DNA from 4 places in the Serratia sp. EC4 genome. Region 2 is predicted to be linked to each of the others. Evidence: predicted binding sites of a transcription regulator. Region 2 holds the regulator's gene; each other region holds the start of a gene.
The links. The regulator PhoB, encoded in region 2, activates phosphate uptake and scavenging genes when phosphate is short. The targets are predictions, from matches to a motif close to CTGTCATAAAACTGNCNNAT.
Positions count from the first base shown of each region.

Region 1: a site for PhoB is predicted at 2,110-2,129, ahead of pstS (phosphate ABC transporter substrate-binding protein PstS). Genes of this name have one in related genera too.
Region 3: a site for PhoB is predicted at 2,617-2,636, ahead of ugpB (sn-glycerol-3-phosphate ABC transporter substrate-binding protein UgpB). Genes of this name have one in related genera too.
Region 4: a site for PhoB is predicted at 2,536-2,555, ahead of opgB (phosphatidylglycerol--membrane-oligosaccharide glycerophosphotransferase). Genes of this name have one in related genera too.

Region 1 covers NZ_JBNIDE010000006.1:189,737-194,205, forward strand. The annotation lists gene pstC (phosphate ABC transporter permease PstC) at 1-902, opposite strand, end outside; gene pstS (phosphate ABC transporter substrate-binding protein PstS) at 994-2,034, opposite strand; gene glmS (glutamine--fructose-6-phosphate transaminase (isomerizing)) at 2,370-4,199, opposite strand; gene glmU (bifunctional UDP-N-acetylglucosamine diphosphorylase/glucosamine-1-phosphate N-acetyltransferase GlmU) at 4,349-4,469, opposite strand, start outside.
Region 2 covers NZ_JBNIDE010000002.1:102,411-106,879, forward strand. The annotation lists gene sbcC (exonuclease subunit SbcC) at 1-347, opposite strand, end outside; gene sbcD (exonuclease subunit SbcD) at 344-1,576, opposite strand; gene phoB (phosphate response regulator transcription factor PhoB) at 1,792-2,481, shown strand; gene phoR (phosphate regulon sensor histidine kinase PhoR) at 2,506-3,822, shown strand; gene ACP39K_RS07145 (PstS family phosphate ABC transporter substrate-binding protein) at 3,837-4,469, shown strand, end outside.
Region 3 covers NZ_JBNIDE010000013.1:26,097-30,565, forward strand. The annotation lists gene livG (high-affinity branched-chain amino acid ABC transporter ATP-binding protein LivG) at 1-607, shown strand, start outside; gene livF (high-affinity branched-chain amino acid ABC transporter ATP-binding protein LivF) at 609-1,310, shown strand; gene ACP39K_RS22990 (aminotransferase-like domain-containing protein) at 1,355-2,542, shown strand; gene ugpB (sn-glycerol-3-phosphate ABC transporter substrate-binding protein UgpB) at 2,730-4,049, shown strand; gene ugpA (sn-glycerol-3-phosphate ABC transporter permease UgpA) at 4,128-4,469, shown strand, end outside.
Region 4 covers NZ_JBNIDE010000001.1:925,799-930,267, forward strand. The annotation lists gene ACP39K_RS04370 (ABC transporter permease) at 1-704, shown strand, start outside; gene ACP39K_RS04375 (ABC transporter substrate-binding protein) at 740-1,675, shown strand; gene ACP39K_RS04380 (transporter substrate-binding domain-containing protein) at 1,676-2,416, opposite strand; gene opgB (phosphatidylglycerol--membrane-oligosaccharide glycerophosphotransferase) at 2,701-4,469, shown strand, end outside.

The sequences.
Region 1 (4,469 bases), on a different contig from region 2:
ACGATAAAGGTGATAACAAACAGAATCAGACCCAGCTCCATCAACGCGGCAGTGTGCACGCCGGACTCGGCTTCAGCGAATTCGTTGGCCAGCGCCGAGGTGATGCTGTTGCCCGGCATGTATAGCGAAGCGCTGTCGAGCTGGTAAGTGTTGCCGATGATAAAGGTCACCGCCATGGTCTCCCCCAGCGCACGGCCCAGGCCCAGCATCACCCCGCCGATGACGCCGTTTTTGGTGAACGGCAGCACGATGCGCCAGATGACTTCCCAGGTGGTGCAGCCGATGCCGTAGGCCGACTCTTTCATCATCACCGGGGTCTGTTCGAACACGTCGCGCATCACTGCGGCGATGTAAGGAATGATCATGATCGCCAGGATCACCCCGGCGGCCAGGATGCCGATGCCGAAGGCTGGGCCGGAGAACAGCTCGCCAACGATTGGAATGCCCGACAGCACGTCGCCCACCGGCGTCTGGAAGTATTCGGCGAACAGCGGGGCGAACACGAACAGTCCCCACATGCCGTAGACGATGCTCGGAATGGCCGCCAGCAGCTCAATGGCGATGCCCAGCGGCCGCTTCAGCCAGTTCGGCGCCAGTTCGGTCAGGAACAGCGCGATGCCGAAGCTCACCGGCACGGCGATGATCAACGCGATAAGCGAGGTGACCACGGTGCCGTAGATCGGCACCAGCGCGCCGAACTGCTCCGCCGGCGCGTCCCACTCTTTGGTCCACAGGAACGCAAAGCCGAATTTCTGCATGCTTGGCCAGGAGGCGAAGATCAGCGAAACGATGATGCCGCCCAGCAACAATAGGGTAATCAGCGCAGCCAGTCTCACCAGCGCGCTGAAAATGATGTCACCGTTTTTGCCCGGTGCTTTGATGGTCGGCTTGTACTCAGCCATAGATTACTCTCTGTTTGAACCCTGGCAGCCCCAACCGGGATCGGAGCCTGAAGAACTGTGTGGGGCGCGGCGAACCCGCGCCCCTGCGTTGTTAGTACAGCGCTTTACCTGAACTGTCTTTTACGTTGGTTTTCCAGGCCGCACGCACCTGCTCAACCACTTCTGCCGGCAGGGTGGCGTAATCCAGCTCGTTAGCTTGTTTTGCACCGGTTTTGTAGGCCCAGTCGAAGAACTTCAGCACTTCGGCGCCCTGAGCAGGGTTTTTCTGCTCTTTGTGCACCAGGATGAAGGTGGTGGAGGTGATTGGCCACACGTTGTCGCCTTTCTGGTCAGTCAGATCCTGAGCAAAGGTTTTGCTCCAATCCGCACCCTTGGCGGCGTTGCTGAAGCTCTCTTCGGTCGGGCTGACCGGTTTGCCGTCGGCGGACACCAGCTTGGTGTAAGCCAGGTTGTTCTGCTTGGCGTAAGCGTATTCTACGTAGCCGATAGAGCCTGGCAGACGCTGAACGAAGGCGGCGATGCCGTCGTTGCCTTTACCGCCCAGACCGGTCGGCCAGTTAACGGTAGAACCGGCGCCAATCTTTTCTTTCCACTGCGCATTGGCTTTGGACAGGTAGCTGGTGAACACGAACGAAGTGCCGGAACCGTCGGCGCGGCGCACTACGGCGATGTTTTGGTCAGGCAGTTTTACGCCTGGGTTCAGCTTGGTGATAGCCGGATCGTTCCACTTTTTGACGTTGCCCAGGTAGATATCGCCCAGGGTTTTGCCGTCCAGCGTCAGTTCGCCGGATTTGATGCCCGGAATATTCACCGCCAGCACCACGCCGCCGATCACGGTCGGGAACTGGAACAGGCCGTCGGCCGCCAGCTTGTCGTCAGACAGCGGGGCGTCGGAAGCGCCAAAGTCAACGGTGTTGGCCACGATTTGCTTTACGCCGCCAGAGGAGCCGATGCCCTGATAGTTAACTTTGTTGCCGGTTTCTTTCTGATAAGAATCTGCCCACTTGGCGTAAACCGGAGCGGGGAATGTCGCACCTGCACCGGTCAGGCTGGCAGCAGCGAACGCGGACACGGCGGTCAGGGAGAAGGTCGCTGCCACAATACTGGCGACGGTGGTACGCATCAGTTTCATAATCCCTCCTAATGGGATACTTAAAATCGACTTCGAGTCGTTTTAATCAGAGTAAGTATTGCTGCAGGAGGGAAAATAGGACAGTTTGGTGACAGAAAAATGTACGCAATATGACAGTTATATTACAGTGCATTTAATGAGTGTTTGTTTGTATTTAAATCAGAAGGTTAGCCGTGAAACAGCACATTTCCCAAGCAATAAAAAACCGGCTTGGCGCGGCCTATCCGCTTGAATATGACAACGTTTATCACCGAAACGGCAGCGCTGTCATCTTTAAGGTCACTCATGAAAAAAGCCGGCGCTAAGGCCGGCTTTTGCAGTTTACCTGCGGCAAATTACTCTACGGTGACAGACTTCGCCAGGTTGCGCGGCTGGTCAACGTCGGTGCCTTTGATCAGCGCCACATGGTAAGACAGCAGCTGCAACGGCACGGTGTAGAAGATCGGCGCGACGATTTCCTCGACGTGCGGCAGAGGAATGATGGTCATGCCTTCGCTGCTGACGAAGCCGGCGTCCTGATCGGCGAACACGTACAGCTGGCCGCCGCGCGCGCGCACTTCTTCAATGTTGGACTTCAGCTTTTCCAGCAGTTCGTTGTTCGGCGCCACCACAATCACCGGCATATCGGCGTCGATCAGCGCCAGCGGGCCGTGTTTCAACTCGCCCGCCGCATAAGCTTCGGCGTGAATATAGGAGATCTCTTTCAGCTTCAGCGCCCCTTCCATGGCGATCGGATACTGATCGCCACGGCCGAGGAACAGCGCATGGTGCTTGTCGGAGAAGCCTTCCGCCAGCGCTTCGATCTCTTTATCCATCGACAGCATCTGCTCGATACGCGCCGGCAACGCCTGCAGACCATGCACGATCTCGTGCTCCACGCTTTCCGCCATGCCTTTCAGACGGCCCAGGCGCGCCACCAGCATCAACAGCACGGTGAGCTGCGTGGTGAAGGCTTTGGTCGAGGCTACGCCGATTTCCGTGCCCGCTTTCGTCATCAACGCCAGATCGGATTCACGCACCAGCGAAGAGCCGGCAACGTTACAAACGGCCAGCGAACCGAGATAACCCAGCTCCTTGGACAGGCGCAGCGCCGCCAGAGTGTCGGCGGTTTCGCCGGACTGCGACAGAGTGATGATCAGGCTGCCCGGACGCACCGCCGATTTGCGGTAACGGAATTCGGACGCGATCTCGACATCGCACGGCACGCCGGCCAGCGCTTCGAACCAGTAACGCGCCACCATACCGGAGTGGTAAGAAGTGCCACAGGCGATAATCTGCACGTGCTGCACCTTGGCGAGCAGCTCGTCGGCGTGCGGCCCCAGCTCACTCAGGTTGATTTGGCCATGACTGAAACGCCCTTCCAGGGTGTTTTTCAGCGCCAGCGGCTGTTCGTAAATCTCTTTTTGCATGTAGTGGCGGTAAGCGCCCTTGTCGCCGGCGTCATACTGCACCTGGGATTCGATCTCAGGGCGCTCGATGGCGTTGCCCTGTTTGTCGAAAATGTTGACGGTGCGGCGAGTCACTTCCACCACGTCGCCCTCTTCCAGGAAGATGAAGCGGCGGGTGACCGGCAGCAGCGCCAGCTGATCGGAAGCGATGAAGTTTTCCCCGACGCCGCGGCCGATAACCAGCGGGCTGCCGGAACGCGCCGCGACCAGCACGCTCGGATCGCGGCTGTCCATCACCACGGTGCCATAAGCGCCGCGCAGCTGCGGGATCACGCGCTGAACCACTTCCAGCAGCGTACCGCCTTGCAGTTGTTCCCAGTGCACCAGGTGCGCAATCACTTCGGTATCGGTTTCAGAGCTGAAACGGTAACCGCGTTCAATCAGCAGTTCGCGCAGCGGCTCGTGGTTTTCGATGATGCCGTTATGCACCACGGTAATGTAGTCGGAAACATGCGGGTGCGCGTTCGCTTCGGTCGGTTCACCGTGCGTAGCCCAACGGGTGTGAGCGATGCCGGTACCGCCGTGCAGATCGGTTTGTTCCGCCGCTTCGGCCAGCTTTTGCACCTTGCCTACGCGACGCAGGCGACTGACGTTGCCTTTTTCATCGACCACCGCCAGACCGGCGGAGTCATAACCGCGGTACTCGAGACGGCGTAAACCTTCCAACAGAATTTCTGCGATATCACGTTGCGCTACTGCGCCTACAATTCCACACATCAGTTGTATTCCTAATGAACGTCCTTCGTGGACGTTTTCGATGCCTTGACCTGATTTTTGCCGGTTTTACCGTGCGTCCCCGAGCCTGTAGATGGTGGGGTTATTATGTTTTGTATTGGGCTCGTGAATAGAGCCCAACGCAAAACACACTATGGCTTCTTCTTCACCGGGCGCTGCCAGCCCTGAATGTGCACCTGCTTGACGCGGCTCAGGACCAGTTCGTTTTCGGCGATATCTCGCGTCACCGTGGTGCCGGCGGCAATGGTGGAG
Region 2 (4,469 bases):
GCCAGTTCGACCTTCGGCGCCTGCAGATTGCCGTCCGGCGCGTTTTTGGCGCGGCGCTGGCTCCAGAAGGCGCGATAGCCGACGCCCTTGACCTCGAATTCGACCTCCGCCAGCGATTCGGCGGTGTGGCGGGTCATCAGTTCATTCTGGCTCGGCGTGACGTTGAGGCGCGGCGTTTGGTGGTACAGCGCCAGGCAGATGGCGTCCAGCAGGGTGGTTTTGCCCGCGCCGGTCGGGCCGGTAATGGCGAACAGGCCGTTGCTGGCGAACGGCTCGGCGGTGAAGTCAATTTTCCATTCGCCCTGCAGCGAGTTGAGGTTTTTTAACCGCAGGCTGAGGATCTTCATGGGTTGTTCTCCTCGGCGTTCTGCTGCACCGCCTCGACCACCTGGCGGAACAGTTGGTGCATCCGCCGTTGGCGCGCTTCGGGCATGTCGGCCTCCTGTGTCAGACGCCGTTCGAACACCTCGTTGACGCTCAGCTCGTTCAGCGTTTCTTTATCCTGCTGCGCGATCGCCTGGCGGCGCTGCTCTTTACTGCGCCGCAGCAGCACCACTTCCACCGGCAGCTCATCCGCCATCAGCTGGATGCGGCGCTGGATGTCGCTGAGGTAGTCCTGCGTCGCCACTTCGATATCCAGCCACACCGGCAGCTCGCCGGCATAGTCGGCAAATTGCCGCAGCTGCCGTTCGATCTCGGCCAGATCGCCTTTGATCAGTTGCATGGGCTGAAACTGCGGGATCGTTAACGCGTCTACCCGCTGCAAAGCGCCGTCGGCGAAATCGACCAGGAAGACGCTTTTGGCTTTGCCCAGCTCATCGAAACTGAGCGGGATCGGTGAGCCGCTATAGCGAATATGCTCCGATTTGGCGACGTTCTGCGCGCGGTGAATGTGGCCGAGCGCGATATAGTCGGCGGGCGGGAAGGCCTGCGCCGGGAAGGCGTCGAGGGTGCCGATATAGATGTCGCGCACCGAGTCGGAGGTGGTGACGCCGACGGTGGTCAGGTGGCCGGTGGCGACGATCGGCAGCGGTAGGCCCAGCTGGTCGCGGCGCTCGCAGGCCGCCTGATACAGCGCTTGGTAATGTTCGGCGATGGCTTCCTGCAGCGCCTGCTGTTTCTGCGCGCCGGATTCGCCGGCGCGGCTGGTGAGCAGGTCGCGCGGCCGCAGGAACGGGATGGCGCACAGCACCGCGCCCGGCTGGCCGTCGCGTTGGTTAAGCACCACGATCTGCTGTTCCGGGGCGCCCTGCGCGCTGGCGATCACCGTGGTGTTCAGGCAGGAGAGCAGTTCACGCGATTCGTTCAGCGTTGCGACCGAATCGTGGTTGCCGCCCAGCACCACCAACTGGCAGCCGGTGCGCTGCAGTTCCACCACGAAGCGGTTGTACAGCTCGCGGGCATAGCTGGGCGGCGAGCCGGTATCGAACAGATCCCCGGCGACGATCAGCGCATCCACCTGCTGCTGTTCGATCTGTTCGATCAGCCAGTTCAGAAAAGCCTGGTGCTCGGCGGCGCGGCTTTTGGTGAAAAAGTACTGGCCAAGGTGCCAGTCAGAGGTGTGGATCAGGCGCATGACACTCCCGGATGTGAAGATAATGGCGATGATTATAAAGGCCGCGGCGGCGGCTGTCCCGGCGCAATGATGATGACAACCGGATGATTTTTCTTTACTGCGGGAAATAATCGCTATGCTTACTGCCTATAACAGCCGGTTTTTTTCATAAAAGTGTCACAAAACTGACGCATAATGGCGCCCGAAAAGTCGCTAACACATTGGCAGGATTGACGATGGCAAGACGCATACTGGTGGTGGAAGACGAAGCGCCGATCCGTGAGATGGTGTGCTTTGTGTTGGAACAGAATGGTTACCAACCGTTGGAAGCCGAGGATTATGACAGCGCCGTGACGCGTCTGTCTGAGCCGTTCCCTGATTTGGTGTTGCTTGACTGGATGTTGCCCGGCGGTTCCGGCATTCAGTTTATCAAACATATGAAGCGCGAAGCGCTGACCCGCGATATCCCGGTGATGATGCTGACCGCGCGCGGCGAAGAAGAAGACCGGGTGCGCGGCCTGGAAGTGGGGGCGGATGATTACATCACCAAGCCGTTCTCGCCCAAGGAGCTGGTGGCGCGCATCAAAGCGGTCATGCGCCGCATTTCGCCGATGGCGGTGGAAGAAGTGATTGAAATGCAAGGGCTGAGTCTGGATCCGTCCTCCCATCGCGTAATGGCGAACGATCAGGCGCTGGACATGGGGCCGACAGAGTTCAAGCTGCTGCACTTCTTTATGACCCACCCGGAGCGGGTTTATAGCCGCGAGCAGTTGCTTAATCACGTCTGGGGCACTAACGTTTATGTGGAAGACCGTACCGTTGACGTGCATATCCGTCGGCTCCGCAAGGCGTTAGAAACCAGTGGGCATGATAAAATGGTTCAAACCGTTCGGGGCACCGGCTACCGGTTCTCAACGCGCTACTGATCGCGCCGCGCTGGAGAATATGCCGTGTTAGAACGTCTGTCGTGGAAGAGGCTGGCTCTGGAGCTGGCTCTTTTCTGTCTGCCCGCCTTACTGCTGGGGCTGATTTTCGGTTATCTGCCCTGGTTCCTGCTGGCCTCCGCGCTGGCTGCGCTGGTATGGAATTTCTACAACCAGCTCAAACTCTCCCATTGGCTGTGGATCGACCGCAGCATGACGCCGCCGCCCGGCCGCTGGAGCTGGGAGCCGCTGTTCTATGGCCTGTATCAGATGCAGCAGCGCAACCGCCGCCGCCGGCGCGAGCTGGCGCTGCTGATCAAGCGCTTTCGCAGCGGGGCCGAATCGCTGCCTGACGCGGTGGTGATGACCACCGTCGAAGGCAATATCTTCTGGTGCAACGGGCTGGCGCAGCATCTGCTCGGCTTTCGCTGGCCGGAAGACAATGGCCAGCACATCCTTAACCTGCTGCGTTATCCGGAATTCAGCCACTATCTGCAACAGCAGGAGTTTTCGCGCCCGCTGACGCTGCAGCTGAACAACGAACACTACGTCGAATTCCGCGTGATGCCGTATTCTGAAGGGCAACTGCTGATGGTGGCGCGCGACGTCACCCAGATGCGCCAGTTGGAGGGCGCGCGGCGCAACTTCTTCGCCAACGTCAGTCATGAACTGCGCACGCCGCTGACGGTGCTGCAGGGCTATCTGGAGATGATGGGCGACGAAGAGCAGGATGGCTCGCTGCGCAGCAAGGCGCTTAGCACCATGCAAGAGCAGACCCGCCGGATGGACGGGCTGGTCAAGCAGCTGCTGACGCTGTCGCGCATCGAGGCGGCGCCCAATGTCGACATGAACGAGCGGGTGGATATTCCGCTGATGCTGCGGGTGTTGCAGCGCGAGGCGCAATCGCTGAGCGGCGGCAATCACGAGATCACCTTCCGGGTGAACGAACAGCTCAACGTGTTCGGCAATGAAGATCAGTTGCGCAGCGCGGTGTCTAACCTGGTGTACAACGCGGTCAACCACACGCCGAAGGGCACCCATATCGAAGTCAGCTGGCAGCAGACGGCGCACGGCGCGCAATTCCAGGTCAGCGACAACGGGCCGGGCATCGCCGCCGAGCATCTGCCGCGCCTGACAGAGCGTTTTTATCGCGTCGACAAGGCCCGTTCGCGCCAGACCGGCGGCAGCGGGCTGGGGCTGGCGATCGTCAAGCACGCGCTCAGCCATCACGACGCGCGGCTGGAGATCCTCAGCGAACCGGGGATCGGCACCCGCTTTATCTTTACCTTGCCCAATCGGTTGATTGTTCCCGCCGCTTTATCAGAGAATGCGGTGAAAAATTAACGCGAGACACCGGTATGACCCGAATTACCCGAGGGCTGTTGCTTTGCCTGGCGCTGCTGGCCGGACGCGGCGCGCTGGCGCAGCCTGACGGCATGTTGGCGGGCAACCTGTCCAGCGTCGGCTCCGACACGCTGGCGAATTTGATGGCGCTGTGGGCGCAGGATTTCAGCCAGCATTATCCCAACGTCAACCTGCAGATCCAGGCCGCCGGTTCGTCGACCGCGCCGACCGCGTTGGCGGCGGGCGCCGCGCAGCTGGGCCCGATGAGCCGGCCGATGAAGGCGGCCGAGGTTTCGGCGTTCGAACACCGTTACGGTTATGCGCCGCTGGCGGTGCCGGTAGCGGTGGATGCGCTGGTGGTGTTGGTGCATCAGGACAATCCGCTGCGCGGCCTTAACCTGCAGCAGCTCGATCGCATTTTCTCCGCCACCCGGCGCTGCGGTGAAAGCCAGCCGCTGACGCGCTGGGGCGAGCTGGGGCTGCGCGGCGACTGGGCGACACGCTCGCTGCAACGCTTCGGCCGCAACTCGGCGTCCGGCACCTACGGCTATTTCAAACTGCGCGCGCTGTGCGGCGGCGATTTCATGCCGCGCGTCAATGAGCTGCCTGGTTCGGCTTCGGTGGTGCAGGCGGTGGCCGGTTCGCTC
Region 3 (4,469 bases), on a different contig from region 2:
TTACCGCCCGACCGGCGGCACCATCAAATTGCGCGATCGCCACCTGGAAGGGTTGGCGGGGCAGGCCATCGCCCGTATGGGCGTGGTGCGTACCTTCCAGCATGTGCGGCTGTTCCGTGAAATGACGGTGATTGAGAACCTGCTGGTGGCGCAGCATCAGCACCTGAAAAGCGGCGTATTCGCCGGGCTGCTGAAAACCCCGGCCTTCCGCCGCGCCGAAGCCGAGGCGCTGGCGCGCGCGGCGGAGTGGCTGGAGCGCGTCGGCCTGCTGGAGATGGCCAACCGTTCGGCGGGCAACCTGGCCTATGGGCAGCAGCGGCGGCTGGAGATCGCCCGCTGCATGGTGACCCGGCCGGAGCTGCTGATGCTGGACGAACCGGCCGCCGGCCTCAACCCGAAAGAGACCGACGAGCTGGATCATCTGATCGTCGAGCTGCGCGATCGGCATAAGGTCTCGGTGTTGCTGATCGAGCACGACATGAAGCTGGTGATGGGCATTTCCGACCGCATTTATGTGGTGAATCAGGGCACGCCGCTGGCGCAGGGCACACCGGCGGAGATCCGCAACAACCCGGACGTGATCCGGGCTTATTTGGGCGAAGAATAATATGTTGTCATTCAATCAGGTATCCGCCCATTACGGCAAAATTCAGGCGCTGCATCAGGTCAGTCTCACGATAAGTCAGGGCGAAATCGTGACGTTAATCGGCGCCAACGGCGCCGGTAAAACCACGCTGCTCGGCACCCTGTGCGGCGAACCGCGCGCCAGCGAAGGCAGCATCGTTTTCCAGGGCCAGGACATCACCCAGTGGCAAACCTCGCGCATCATGCGCGAAGCGGTGGCGATCGTGCCGGAAGGGCGGCGCGTCTTCTCGCGCATGACGGTGGAAGAAAACCTGGCGATGGGCGGTTTCTTCGCCGATCGCCAGCAGTATCAACAGCGTATCGAACGGGTGTTCACGCTGTTCCCGCGCCTGCTGGAGCGCCGAAGCCAGCGCGCCGGCACCATGTCCGGCGGCGAACAGCAGATGCTGGCCATCGGCCGCGCGCTGATGAGCCAGCCGAAGCTGCTGCTGCTCGACGAACCTTCGCTTGGGCTGGCGCCCATCATCATCCAGCAGATCTTCGACATCATTCAGCAGCTGCGGGAAGAGGGCATGACCATCTTCCTGGTGGAGCAAAACGCCAATCAGGCGCTGAAATTGGCGGACCGCGGTTATGTGCTGGAAAACGGCCGCGTGGTGTTGGAAGATACGGGGGCTGCATTGTTAGCCAACGAAGCAGTGAGGTCGGCGTATCTGGGCGGTTAATCCGCCCCCCTACGAATTAAAATAATCAGGTACGAGAAGAAGAAATGAAGACAGAAGGGTTACTCGCGCAGCGCATCGTTAACGTAAAAAGTTCGGCCATCCGTGAATTGCTTAAGCACAGCAAGATGGAACACGTCATTTCGCTGGCGGGCGGCATCCCCTCTGATGCGCTGTTCGATTTCGAAGGATTGAGCATCGCCACCCAGCAGGCGATCACCGAACAGCCGAAAAGCGCGTTTCAGTATGGTTTGACCGAGGGCAGCCCGCTGCTGCGTGAGCGCATTTGCGCGCTGTGCGCCGAGCGCGGCGTCACCGCTGGCGCGGAAGAGGTGATGGTCACCGCCGGCTCGCAGCAGGCACTGGATTTGGTGATGCGCGCCATCGTCAATCCCGGCGACGTGTTTGTGGTGGAGCGCCCGACCTACCTGGCGGCGCTGCAAACGCTGGAACTGGCGGAGGCCAACATCATGTCGGTCTCGTCCGACAGCGACGGCATGGTGGTGGAAGAGCTGGCCGAACTGCTGAAAACCCAGCGCATCAAGGGCGTGTACGTGGTGCCGAACTTCGGCAACCCCAGCGGCATTACCCTCAGCGCCGCGCGCCGCGAACTGCTGGTGAAGCTGGCCGCCGAACATAACTTCCTGATCATCGAAGACGATCCGTACGGCGAACTGCGTTTCACCGAAGAGCGCCACCCGACGCTGCATCAGGTGTCGCAGCGGGTGCTGGGCAACACCGACCACATCATCTATACCTCGACCTTCTCCAAGATCCTGGCGCCGGGCCTACGCTTGGGCTGGGCGATCCTGCCGCCGTTCCTGCTGCATAAAGTGGCGATCATCAAACAGGCGGCGGATCTGCACGCCAGCGCCCTGTCGCAGAGCATCGTCGAATGCTACCTCGGCCTGGATCGCCTGCCGGCGCAGATCGACAAGATCCGCGCCGCCTACAAGCAAAAGGGCGAGATCCTGGCCGGTTTGGTGGAGCAGGAGCTGGGCGACTACATCACCTTCGATAAGCCGAAGGGCGGCATGTTCCTGTGGGCGCGTTTCCGCCAGCCGTTCAACGCCACCGAATGGCTGAACACCACGCTGCAGCAGGGCGTGGTGTTCGTGCCGGGGGAATACTTCTTCTCCGACAACCCGGATCGTTCGACCTTCCGCCTGTCGTTCGCCACCGCCACCGAGCAGCAGATGCAAGAAGCGGTGGCGCGCCTGCGCCGTTCGCTGTAATCCTCGCGGCGGCGGAGCCGATGCCCGCCGCCGACATCAAACCGCCATCTTCACTTCACCTTGCCGTCATGTGGCTGTCATATAACGGTTATTTTTCTGTCATCCGCGCATGGCATGTTAGCTTCCGAACAAAAAACTGATTCTTTTCGCTCACGCGCTTTTACACCAGCTTTTTCAGGAGTTAGGCATGCTCACCTACGCTATTCGCAAAACCACGCTGTGCGTCGCATTGACCCTGGCGGTCAGCGCTCAGGCGCTGGCGGCGACAGAAATCCCGTTCTGGCATTCAATGGAAGGCGAACTGGGTAAGGAAGTGGATTCCCTGGCGGATCGCTTCAATCAGTCGCACAGCGACGTCAAGATTGTGCCGGTTTATAAAGGCAACTACGAACAGAGCCTGGCGGCGGGCATCGCCGCTTACCGCTCCGGCAAGGCGCCGGCGATCCTGCAGGTTTACGAGGTGGGCACCGCCACCATGATGGCCAGCAAAGCCATCAAGCCGGTCTACGAAGTGTTTAAAGAGGCCGGCATCAACTTCGACGAGTCGGTGTTCGTGCCGACGGTGGCCGGCTATTACACCGACAACAAGAGCGGCCATCTGCTGTCGCAGCCGTTCAACAGCTCCACGCCGGTGCTGTACTACAACAAAGACGCTTTCAAAAAGGCCGGCCTGAACCCGGATCAGCCGCCGAAAACCTGGCAGGAACTGGCGGCGGATACCGCCAAACTGCGCGAAGCAGGCATGAAGTGCGGTTACGCCAGCGGCTGGCAGGGTTGGATCCAACTCGAGAACTTCAGCGCCTGGCACGGCGTGCCGTTCGCCAGTGAAAACAACGGATTTGGCGGCACCAGCGCCAAGCTGGAGTTCAACCAACCGCTGCAGGTCAAGCATATCGCGTTGCTCGAAGCGATGAACAAGAAGGGCGACTTTACCTACTTCGGCCGCAAAGACGAATCCACCGAGAAGTTCTACAACGGCGATTGCGCCATCACCACCGCCTCTTCCGGTTCGCTGGCGGACATCAAGCACTACGCCAAATTCAACTACGGCGTCGGCATGATGCCTTACGACGCCGACGCGAAAAACGCGCCGCAGAACGCCATCATCGGCGGGGCCAGTCTGTGGGTGATGAACGGCAAAGACGCCGCCACCTACAAGGGCGTGGCCGAGTTCCTGCAGTACCTGGCGCAGCCGGAAATCGCCGCCGAATGGCACCAGAAGACCGGTTATCTGCCGATCACCACCGCGGCTTACGATCTGACCAAGCAGCAGGGCTTCTACGATAAGAACCCGGGGGCCGACGTCGCCACTCGCCAGATGCTGAACAAGCCGCCATTGCCGTTCACCAAGGGCCTGCGCCTGGGCAACATGCCGCAGATCCGCAGCGTGGTGGATGAAGAGCTGGAAGGCGTGTGGACCGGCAAGAAAACGCCTCAGCAGGCGTTGGACGCCGCCGTGCAGCGCGGTGACGTGCTGCTGCGCCGCTTCGAAGCATCGACCAAGTAACCCTGCGTCGCGGGCCCGGCAGACCGGGCTCGCGTCTTCACGCCGATCCTTCCGTACCCGATTAATGGTTTAACTGCTATGTCATCTTCCCGTCCCGGTTTCGGCTGCAGCTGGTTGCCCTATGCGTTGGTGCTGCCGCAGCTGCTGATTACCGCCGTCTTCTTTTTATGGCCCGCCGGCGAAGCGCTGTGGTATTCGGTGCAGAGCCTCGATCCGTTCGGCCTGTCCAGCCAGTTTGTCGGGCTGGATAACTTTAAACAGCTGTTCCAGGATCCTTACTACCTCGACTCGTTCTACACCACGCTGATCTTCAGCTTCCTGGTGGCGGGCATCGGGCTGGCGGTTTCGCTGTTCTTCGCCGCGCTGGTGGACTACGTGCTGCGCGGCAGCCGCCTCTATCGCACGCTGATGATCCTGCCC
Region 4 (4,469 bases), on a different contig from region 2:
TGCTGCTGCTGTGGTGGCTGGCGACGCAAAGCGGCATTCCGGCCTTTCTGCTGCCCACGCCGGGCGCTGTGGCGCAGGCGCTGTGGGACGGGCGCGGCTATCTCGCCTGGCACACGCTGGTCACCGCTTCGGAGATCGTCAGCGGGCTGGTGCTCGGCGTGTTGCTCGGCGCGGCACTGGCGCTGTGCATGATTTTCTCGCCGCGCCTGCAACGCTGGCTGATGCCGCTGGTGCTCACCAGCCAGGCGATACCGGTGTTCGCCCTGGCCCCGCTGCTGGTGCTGTGGTTCGGCTTCGGCATGAGCGCCAAGGTGGCGATGGCGGTGCTGGTGATCTTCTTTCCGGTGGTGTCGGCCTTTTTTGACGGGCTGCGCCGGGTCAACAACGACTATCTCGATCTGGCGCGCACGATGCGCGCTTCGCGCTGGGCGCAGCTGCGGCACGTGCGGCTGATGGCGGCGCTGCCGGCCTTCGGCTCCGGCCTGCGCATGGCCGCCGCGGTCGCGCCGATCGGCGCCATCATCGGCGAATGGGTCGGCTCGGCCGAAGGGCTGGGCTACGTGATGCTGAACGCCAACGCGCGCATGCAGACCGACGTCTGCTTCGCCGCGCTGTTTATTTTGGTGCTGATGACCGTGCTGCTGTGGGCCGCGGTGGATGCGCTGCTGCGGCGCCTGATCGCCTGGGCGCCGGAAAACGACTGATGATTGCAACCATAACCAGGGATAAAGGAACGACCATGATCAAACAAACCGTTTGCGGGCTGCTGCTGGGCGCCGCCCTCACCGGCCAGGCAGGCGCGGCCGACAAGCTGACGCTGGTGCTCGACTGGTACATCAACCCGGATCACGCGCCGATTATGGTGGCCGAGCAGATCGGCGCCTTCAAGGCCGCAGGGCTGGACGTCAAGATCGTGCCGCCGTCCGATCCGGCGCTGCCGCCGCGGCTGGTGGCCGCCAAACAGGCCGACCTCGCCATCACCTATCAACCGCAGTTGCACTTCTTCGCCGATCAGGGTCTGCCGTTGATGCGCATCGGCACGCTGATCAACACGCCGCTGAATACGGTGATCGCGCTGGATAAAAACATCACCTCGCCGGCGGATCTCAAGGGCAAAACGGTAGGTTACTCGGTCAGCGGCATCGAACAGGCGACGCTGGCCACCATGGTCGAACACGAGCGCCTCAAGCCGCAGGACATCAAGCTTATCAACGTCAACTTCCAGCTGACCAGCGCCCTGCTGGCAGGCCAGGTCGATGCGGTGATCGGCGGCTACCGCAACATCGAAGCGCTGGAGCTGAAGCTGCAGGGTAAAGAACCGGTGGTGTTCAACGTCGAAGATTACGGCGTGCCGGCCTACGACGAGCTGATCATCGTCGCCAACCGCGATGCGGTGAACGAGCCGAAAATCCGCAAATTCCTCGCCGCGCTGAAGCAAGGCAGCGACTACCTGCACGCGCACCCGCAGGACACCTGGCTGGCGTTCGCCAAGGCGCACCCGGAGCTGAATACCGAGCTGAACAAGCAGGCGTGGCAAGCCAGCCTGCCGCTGTTCGCGCGCGATCCGGCCAAGTTGGATCGCGCCCGCTACCAGGCTTACGAACAGTTCCTGTTCGACAACAAGCTGATCAAGAAAATCACCCCGGTGGAACAGTACGCGGTGGAGCTCGACTGATCACGCCGAGGCGGCCGGCGGCGCCACCGTCACCTCGCCCTGGCCGCTGCGCTGCAAGGCCGCCTTCACCAGCCCGTTGGCCTTGCAGCGTTCGATAAACGCGTTCACGTAGGCGGCGCCCTGCGTTTTTTGCCGCGGCACCGCCATCGCCTGGCGGATAGCGGTGAAATGCCCGTCCAGCACCCGGTAGCCGGGATGGGAGGCCGCGGCGGCCAACAGCGGTTGACGCACGCCGGCCGCCGCCTCCAGCCCCCGTTCGAAAAACAGCGCGATCGCCTCGGCGGAGGTTGCCGCCCGCACCAGCTGCGCCTGCTGCAGCGTGCGCGATAAAAACAGATCGTACGCCGCCCCCTGGCCGACCGCGATGCGCACCTCCGGCCGGTCGAGCTGCGCCGCCTCAAAGTAAGGCGCGTCGTTCGCCACCAGGTAAGTCCCCTCGATGATCACGTAGGGTTCGCTGAAAGCGATTTGCGCCGCGCGCACCGGCTCGATAGCCATAAACGCCAGGTTCCAGGCGCCGCTGTCCAGGTCGGCGAACACCTTGCCCGCCGCGTCATAGGTGACCAGTTCGAGCGCCACGCCCAGCTCCTGGGCCAGCGCGGCAGCCAGCTCCACCGAAGCGCCTTGCGGTTTACCGCCGGCCCCGGCCTGCGCCAGCACCGGATTGCCGTAGTTGATCGCCGCGCGCAACACGCCTTGCGGGGCCAGATCGTCGAGTACCGCTGCGGGGATTGTCTGCATACTTCCTCCTGAATGGCTGGTGGGCACACCGTCGTGGCGCTCATTAAGCGTAGAGCGAAACCTCCGACCAGCAAGCTTTCGCCGCCGAGGCCGCCGTCGGCGTGATTAACGTCACACTATTGTCATAAAAATGTACAATAGCCGCCGTTCGTCGCCGTAGCGGGAGATCGCGCGTTGTTCCGCCGCCGGCAATAGGCTATACCCTTCACTTTTCGCGCCGCGGCACGGTCGGCGGCGCAGACCAGGGCAGCAACGTTTTTTTCCAATCAGACAAGGTTTGGCGGATGGTTTTAGCAGTCGTTTCATTTGTTCTCTTTTTGGCGTCGATTTTGATTTATCGCACCCGGGCCGCCGCCAACCGCTGGTGGTTCGCCATTTTGCTGACGCTGCTCGGCAGCTATCTGGTGCTGAACGTCATCCTGATCGCCAGCAACTACTTTACCGGCGACGGCATCACCGACGCGGTGATTTACACCGTCACCAGCAGCCTCAAAGGCGCGGGCATCAGCAAATACGTGCTGCCGTTCATCGGCCTGCTGGCGGCGTTGGGGCTTATCTTCGCGGTGCTGGCCCGCAGCCTGCTGCGCCGCAAAGCCAAAGGCAGCAGCGTGGCCTACAGCATCGTCGCCGTGCTGCTGGCGCTGTTTTCGGTCGGCACCACCCCGGCATTTCAGGACATCTCGCTGCTGGTCAAGAGCCAGATCGTCGGCGATACCGCCGATTTCACCACTTACTACAAAGCGCCGAAAAAAACCGTACAGGGCAAGCGGCCGAACCTGGTGTACATCTATGCCGAGAGCCTGGAACGCACCTACTTCGATACCGAGCTGTTTCCCGGCCTGGCCGACGAGCTGAACGCCCTGCGCGCGGGCAGCATCGATTTCAGCAATACCCAGCAATTGCCGGGCACCGGCTACACCATCGCCGGCATGGTCGCCTCACAGTGCGGCATTCCGCTGTTCGCGCCCTTCGACGGCAACGCCTCCAGCGCGGTCTCCACCTTCTACCCGGAGAACGTTTGCCTGGGCGACGTGCTGAAGGCCGCCGGCTACAGCAACTATTTCTATCAGGGCGCCGAGCTGGCGTTCGCCGGTAAAGACACCTTCCTGAAATCCCACGGCTTCGACCACGTTTACGGCTTCAAAGAGCTGCGCGATCAGGTCGCCGATCCGAGCTACAAAAACGACTGGGGCTGGTACGACGACAGCGTGCTGGACGTGGTGTACGGCAAGTTCGTCGAGCTGTCCAAACAGCGCCAGCCGTTCTCGCTGTTCACCCTGACCGTTGATACTCATCACCCGGACGGTTTTATTTCCGCCGGCTGCAGCAAGAAAAGCTACGCCTGGCAGAACAAGGAAAACCGCTCGCTGAGCGCGGTAGCCTGCAGCCAGCAACACATCGCCGCGCTGATCGACAAAATCAAACGCTCGCCCTATTTCAGCAACACCGTGATCGTGGTGTCCTCCGATCATCTGGCGATGAACAACACCGCCTACGACATCCTGACCAAACAGAAGCGCCGCAATCTGTTCTTCATCATCGACGGCACCCGGCCGCTGGCGGAACAGCGCAACGAGAAACGCAGCACGCTGGACAACGGCGCCACGGTGCTGGACGTGATGGGCGGCGACAATTACATCGGCCTTGGCCGCAGCAGCCTGTCGGCGCCGTCGCTGTCTACGGTGTTCCTGAATATCGAAGAGAAGATCAACGGCTGGAAACCGGCGGTGATCAACCAGTGGGGCCTGCCGAACCGCATCAGCGACTACAGCGTGGACACGCGCCAGCGCAGCTTCAGCTTCTCCGGCGTCACCTACAAGGTGCCGTTCATCCTGCGGGTGGGCGATAACCGCATCGAACCGATGTTCAACGTCTACCTCTCCACCCCGCTGCGCAAACAGCTGGCCGGACTGGGGGCGGGGGAGAAATTCGTCTGGGTCGATAAATGCTACGAGATCGGCCGGGTCTGGGCGCCGCAGCTGGCGCTGAGCACCGACATCTGCGTGGCCTCCGGCACCCTCGCCTCGCCGCCGCAGATCGTCCAGGCCAGCGG